2 regions of the Staphylococcus sp. Z5-21 genome follow, and region 2 is predicted to be linked to the other one. Evidence: riboswitches for the same ligand, from Rfam matches in the RefSeq annotation. Region 2 holds a riboswitch; the other holds the start of a gene.
What was found. Region 2 has a riboswitch for lysine ahead of M1D64_RS06995 (aspartate kinase). Riboswitches for the same ligand answer to the same signal wherever they lie in the genome.
Positions count from the first base shown of each region.

Region 1: linked by a shared signal. The riboswitch ahead of M1D64_RS05645 (amino acid permease) and the one ahead of M1D64_RS06995 (aspartate kinase) in region 2 are both predicted to bind lysine.

Region 1 is NZ_CP096462.1:1,139,691-1,143,511, forward strand. It holds gene thrS (threonine--tRNA ligase) at 1-1,425, shown strand, start outside; lysine riboswitch at 1,484-1,656, shown strand; gene M1D64_RS05645 (amino acid permease) at 1,868-3,358, shown strand; ribosomal protein L20 leader region at 3,419-3,548, shown strand; gene infC (translation initiation factor IF-3) at 3,572-3,821, shown strand, end outside.
Region 2 is NZ_CP096462.1:1,404,152-1,407,972, forward strand. It holds gene M1D64_RS06990 (aspartate-semialdehyde dehydrogenase) at 1-812, opposite strand, end outside; gene M1D64_RS06995 (aspartate kinase) at 863-2,071, opposite strand; lysine riboswitch at 2,154-2,332, opposite strand; gene M1D64_RS07000 (aldo/keto reductase) at 2,513-3,343, opposite strand; gene M1D64_RS07005 (ABC-F family ATP-binding cassette domain-containing protein) at 3,564-3,821, opposite strand, start outside.

The DNA of each region.
Region 1 (3,821 bases), 260 kb from region 2:
TATACACAAGGAGAATTTACTGATTTATGTCGTGGGGTCCATGTACCATCAACTTCAAAAATTAAAGAATTCAAATTGTTATCAACTGCGGGTGCTTATTGGCGTGGCGATAGCAATAATAAAATGTTGCAACGTATCTATGGTACAGCTTTCTTTGATAAAAAAGATTTAAAAGCCCATTTGCAAATGCTTGAAGAAAGAAAAGAACGTGACCATCGTAAAATTGGTAAAGAGTTAGAACTCTTTTCTAATAATCCGTTAGTAGGCGCAGGTTTACCACTATGGTTGCCTAATGGTGCAACAATCCGTCGTGAAATTGAACGTTATATCGTAGATAAAGAAGTGAGTATGGGTTACGATCACGTTTATACACCAGTAATGGCAAACGTTGATTTATATAAAACATCTGGACACTGGGATCATTATCAAGAAGATATGTTCCCGACAATGAAATTAGATGAATATGAAGAAATGGTATTAAGACCGATGAACTGTCCACACCATATGATGATTTATGCTAATAAACCTCATTCATATCGTGAACTACCAATTAGAATTGCTGAACTTGGTACAATGCACCGTTATGAAGCGAGTGGTGCGGTTTCAGGATTGCAACGTGTTCGTGGTATGACTTTAAATGATGCGCATATTTTTGTTCGTCCAGATCAAATCAAAGAAGAGTTTAAACGCGTAGTTAATTTAATTATAGATGTTTATAATGACTTTAATTTTGAGAATTATAGCTTCCGTTTAAGTTATAGAGATCCAGAAGATAAAGAGAAATACTTTGATGACGATGATATGTGGATTAAAGCTGAAAGCATGTTAAAAGAAGCGGTTGATGAACTAGGATTAGACTATGAAGAAGCCATCGGTGAAGCGGCATTCTATGGTCCTAAACTAGATGTACAAGTTCAAACAGCGATGGGTAAAGAAGAAACTTTATCTACAGCGCAACTTGATTTCTTATTACCACAAAAATTTGAATTGACTTATATAGGTAATGACGGCGAACAGCATAGACCAGTAGTTATTCACCGTGGTGTTGTATCAACTATGGAACGTTTCGTAGCGTTCTTAACGGAAGAAACTAAAGGTGCCTTTCCAACTTGGTTAGCACCAAAACAAGTAGAAATTATTCCAGTTAATGTTGACTTACATTATGATTATGCAAGACTTATTCAAGATGAACTAAAATCTCAAGGTGTACGTGTAGAGATTGATGATCGTAATGAAAAGATGGGTTATAAAATTAGAGAAGCACAAATGCAAAAAATCCCATATCAACTAGTCGTTGGTGACAAAGAAGTTGAAAACAAAGAAGTAAATGTTAGAAAATATGGTTCCCAAGATCAAGAAACGCTTGAAAAAGGTGAATTCATTTGGAACTTAGTTGATGAAATCAGATTGAAAAAACAAAGATAGTCTTGAAACTATTGTTAAAATCATGTATATTACAGTTTAGTGAGTAATAAAAAATTAAATTTGAGTTAGAGGTTGCGTTTTTAAAGAGTAATGATTCAGAAGCCAGATGGGGCGTATGTTGAATGCATGAAAGGTGAAAATGCCGAAACCTGTATTGACCATTCACAATACAGGTTGGGACAGTTATCGAAAGAAACTGGACTGTCACATATGTGATGTGCTACCTATATAAATGCTATTATTAAAATGGTTGCATATCTAATGGGTATGCAACCATTTTGTTTTGGTTGAATGATTATTGAAAATACATTAACGGGATAGAGCGAAAATATAAAGTCATGTGTAATGGATGTACTGAACACAGATGACAATGTTTTACTATAAACGTATTGGATTAATCATATAGAAAGTTAGCCTCTAAATTTAAAGAAAGGGAGCTTCTATGGCAAATCAAGAAAATCAAAACACTGGGATTAAAAGAGGGTTGAAAGATCGTCATATTTCCATGATTGCTATTGGGGGTTGTATTGGAACAGGACTATTCATGACTTCCGGTGGTGCGATTCACGATGCTGGTGCACTTGGTGCACTTTTAGCATATGCAATCATTGGAGCAATGGTCTTCTTCCTTATGACTTCATTAGGAGAGATGGCGACATACTTACCTGTATCTGGATCGTTTAGTACATATGCTACACGCTTTGTAGATCCTTCATTAGGATTTGCGTTGGGATGGAACTACTGGTTTAACTGGGTCATTACTGTTGCTGCCGATGTTACAATAGCTGCGCAAGTTATACAATATTGGACGCCGTTATCTGGTATTCCAGCTTGGAGTTGGAGTTGTCTCTTTTTAATTATTATTTTTGGACTTAATGCATTATCTGTAAGAGTTTATGGCGAAAGTGAATATTGGTTCGCGTTAATTAAAGTAGTTACTGTGATTATTTTCATTGCAATTGGTCTATTAACGATTCTAGGTATTATGGGAGGAGAATTTGTAGGCTTTGATACATTTACTAAAGGCGGTGGACCTATTTTAGGTGACGGTCTTGGAGGTAGTTTACTTACTATTTTAGGTGTGTTCTTAGTGGCAGGTTTCTCATTCCAAGGTACAGAATTAATTGGTATTACTGCTGGTGAATCTGAAAATCCAGAACGCGCAGTTCCAAAAGCAATTAAACAAGTATTTTGGAGAATATTAATCTTTTATATACTTGCTATATTTGTAATCGGTATGCTAATACCTTACGATAGTTCAGCGTTAATGGGCGGCGGAGATGATATTTCTACTTCACCATTTACATTAGTATTCCAAAATGCAGGCTTAGCATTTGCTGCATCATTCATGAATGCAGTCATTTTAACTTCAGTGCTTTCTGCAGGTAACTCAGGTATGTATGCTTCAACTAGAATGCTTTATTCAATGAGTAAAGATAAACTGGCATACCCTATATTTGGTAAAACAAATAAAAGCGGTGTTCCTTATGTATCTTTAATCGTTACAGCAATTATAGTTATAGGCATATTTATATTGCAACACTTGAGTGGTGATGCATATGAATATATCGTAGCTGCGAGTGGTATGACTGGTTTCATCGCATGGGTAGGTATAGCTGTGAGTCATTATAGATTTAGAAAAGCATTTGATAAACAAGATTATGATAAATCTAAATTGAAATACAAAGCGAAATTATTCCCATTTGGACCTATATTTGCTGGTATCTTGTGTGTGTTAGTCATTATTGGACAAGATGTAGATTTTATTAAAACAGGTGACTTTGACCTTAACAGGTTTGTTATCACTTATATGGGAATTCCAGTATTCTTGGCGTTCTTCATTTATCATAAAGTGAGATATAAAACGAAAATGGTCCCATTAGAAAAAGTGAACTTACGACAAGATGTTGATATGGAAGAAATTAATAAATAATAAAAAAGCTATTGACTTGTATATGTATTATTGATAAGATAGGTAACGTTGAATACGAAACGAACCAAGTAGAAGCTCCCGCTTCTCACCTGTTGCGACGCTATAGGCAGTTGGCAGGTCTTATATATACATGTTAATTTCATGTGTAGAGAAGAGCGGGTATATTATATACTCGCTCTTTTTGCTTGGGATAATTTCGTAAAAATCTTGGAGGTGTCAACCATAGCAAAAGATCAAACTCAAGTTAACGAAAAGATTCGTGCAAAAGAACTACGCTTAATCGGTCAAGACGGAGAACAAATTGGTGTTAAAACTAAAAATGAAGCTCTAGAAATGGCGGAACGCGTTGGTTTAGATGTAGTCATTATGGCTCCAAACGCTAAACCACCTGTTGCTAGAATTATGGATTACGGTAAATACAAATTTGAACAACAGAAAAAAGAAAAAGAAATGAAAAAGAAAC
Region 2 (3,821 bases):
TATTCATTGTTTTGAGGATTATCTACAAGTACAACACGATCATCTTTTTCAAATAACTCTTGAATGGCTGAAACTGTTGCTTCTTTTTCTAATGTTACACTCATGTGTACACTATGACTGTCTTGTACAGGTACACGGACGCAAGTAGCTGTTACCTTTAAATGATCATCTTGTAAAATTTTACGTGTTTCATCAATCATTTTTTGTTCTTCTTTTGTATACCCATCTTCGAGAAAAGTATCTATATGTGGTAACACATTATTATAAATAGGGTGAGGGTATGCCTCTGGCGCTTTACCATTTGCTCCTTCAGCTAAATCTTGTTTACCTTTCACTCCTGAACCAGATACTGCTTGATAAGTTGTATATGCAACACGTTTTAATCCAAATGCTTCTTGTAATGGTTTAAGTGGCACGACAGATTGAATCGTAGAACAGTTTGGATTGGCAATGATTTTTCTATCTAATTTAGGTTCATTCACTTCTGGTACTATTAAATCAATACCTTCAGTCATTCTCCATTGACTAGAGTTGTCAATCACGATAGCTCCTGCTTGTTCGAAAATAGGGGAATAATGTTCACTTGTACTACCACCCGCACTCATTAATACATAATCAAAAGGTTCGCTAGCTGCTTCATCAGTCAATTCACGTACTGTGTATGTTTTACCTTGAAATTCAATTTGTTCTCCCGCTGATCGCGCTGAAGAGAATAATACTAACTCATCAAAGGCAATGCCTTTTCTATCTACTGTTTCTAACATTTTTCTTCCTACTAATCCTGTTGCACCTGCAATAGCTAATCTAGTCATATACAAAACACTCCATTTTTTATTAGTTGATTTTAAAAAGTTTTGAAAATTCAGATATCAAAAGCTTGATATAAAGTCTGTACAGCACGTTCACCGTTTTCAGCATCGATGACACATGAAATACTAATTTCCGATGTTGTCGTTTGATAAAATGAGATATCATTTTCAATTAAAGTAATAAATGCTTTTGAAGCTACACCAGACATATCTCTCATACCTGAACCTATTAAAGAAATTTTAACGTATTCTTCATTAATTCTGAAGTCCAAGGCACTAAAGTCTTCTTTTAAAGTTTCCAGTATAGATGAAATTTGTGCAACATCCGTATCTTTAATTGTAAAAGACATTTGTAAGCCTTCTAAATTAACAATTTGAGATATCATATCTACATTTACAGAACCATCTTCTAATTGACTGAATAATTTTGTGAGTAATTTATTATCTGGTAAGGGGTAACTAATTGTAACATGCATCATATGTGTATCTAATGCAACACCTGTGACGGCTTTCTTTTCTAAAATTTCTGTTTGTGGCATAATCCATGTTCCTTTCACATTTGATAAAGTTCTACCTAAATATAGGGGAATGTTATAATTATTTGCTAATTCAACACTTCTTGTTTCTAATACGCCTGCACCTAAAGCACTCATTTCCATCATTTCTTCATACGATACATAATCGAGTCGCTTCGCATCTTTATATAGGCGAGGATCTGTAGCATAAACACCATCCACATCTGTATAAATTTCACAAGGCGTATGATTACTCGCAGCTAATGCAACAGCAGTCGTATCAGAACCTCCACGTCCTAAAGTCGTTACTTCTAAATCATCATTAACACCTTGGAAACCAGCCACAACAAGCACGTCATTTTCTTCAAATGCTTGTTCAAATGTTTCAGGATTAATTTCAGCTATACGACTTTTCAAATGGTGCCCAACCGTTTTGATACCAGCTTGATAACCTGTCATAGCTTTAGCTCGAACGCCAATGTCATTCAAAACCATCGATAAGTATGAAACGGTTTGTTGTTCACCAGTTGTGAGTAATAGCGCTAATTCTTGATCCTTTGGACTAGTGGTTAATGTAGATACATTTGCCATTAACTCATCGGTCGTTTTACCCATAGCACTTACTACGACAATAAGTTGTTCTCCTTGTGCAATTCTCAAACTTAACATCTCAGCTATATTTTTAATTTTAGTAAAATCACTAACTGAAGAACCACCAAATTTCAAAACACTTCTTTCCAAATTCATATCCTCCTCGTTGAATAGGGGAGAATCACAGTTATATAAAAAAAGAACAAGTCCGAAATGCGAACCTGTTCTATATTATATATACAAGTGATGCACTCCATTATCTTAAAATAATGACAGACTCTTAGCTCTTAACCATAAAGTCCAACATGTTATAAGCTGCTATTATAACCGTTTCGGCATCTCACCCTTTCAAAATTAGCTGCTAGCAGTCAGATTCTTCTAATCTTTACTAATGATTGATGCGCCTCATCAAAACCTTATTAAATTTTTGTTTATGTTTCACATTATACATAGGCTTACATGTACTGTAAACCGCTTTTCTTTAATTTTTTAAATTTACTGAAAAATATGACATTTAAGGAGTGTTTTTTACCTCAAGAGTGTAAAATGATATCTTTTTGAGGTGTTGCTTTTTTAAAACACAAAATGATGATTCTTTTAAAATTCCTCGTACGATGCCGGATCTTGACCTTTTAGTCGGCCATCTTGCTGTGTCAGACTATTAATTTTATCAATATCTTGTTGTTCTAAAGTAAAATCAAATATATCTTTATTTTGAATTTGTCGCGCAATCGATGTTGATTTAGGAATAGGGACAATACCATTTTGTACATGCCATTTTAAAATGATTTGAGGGATTGTTTTATTATATTTTTCTGCTATAACAGCAATATCTTTATCCTTAATCACCTCAGATGCACGACCTAAAGGACTCCAGGCTTGTGTAATGATGCCTTTTTGATTATGATATTCAATCATGTCCTGCTGATTAAAATAGGGATGCAGTTCAATTTGATTAACTACAGGCAACACACCTGTTTCTTTTTCTAAATTTTCAATATGTTCTGGTAAGAAATTACAAACACCAATAGATTTTATCAAGCCAGCTTTTTGCGCATCTATCATTGCTTGCCATGCTTCTACATACTTGCCTTGTTTAGGATTAGGCCAGTGGATTAAGTATAAATCTAAATACTCAACACCTAAACGATAGATTGATTCTTGAATCGCAACCATAGCTGCATCATAATCTTGATAACGACCTGGTAATTTTGAAGTAATGATAACTTGATCTCTTGTCACATGACTATTGTCAATCGCTTTGCCCACAGTACCTTCGTTTTCATAATTATATGCTGTATCTAACAAGCGATATCCTTGATTTAATGCATTCGTTATTGCGTGTGCACCATGCGCACCATTAAGCTTATATGTACCAAATCCAATTTGAGGTAATACTTGACCGTCAATCATATTTAAATTTTTCATTTAAACATTCCTCCTACAGTTAATTAATTATGATTATATAATTGTGAAAATGCTTTTTAAAGCAATCGGCCTATACCTCTTTTTAAAGTAGGGGAATGAAAAAACGTGACAAAAGTCTATTTTCAAAAATGTGATGTCATAACTACAATAATTAGGTGATGATATGAAAAAAGCGTCTAAAACATTTATTTATGTCTTAGACGCTTAAATATGATTACAATTATTTAGCTAATACACCAGTTTCTTCTAAATAGGCTTCATAAGAAATCTCTTTTGAAACTGCACCAGCAGGATTTAAATCAATAACACGGTTCGCGATTGTGTTAATAAATTCAAAATCATATGACGTAAAGATGATTGAACCTTTGAAGTTCTTTAATCCATCATTTACCGCAGTAATACTTTCTAAATCTAAATGGTTTGTCGGTTCGTCTAACAATAGCACGTTTGCACTTGATAGCATCATTTTACTTAGCAT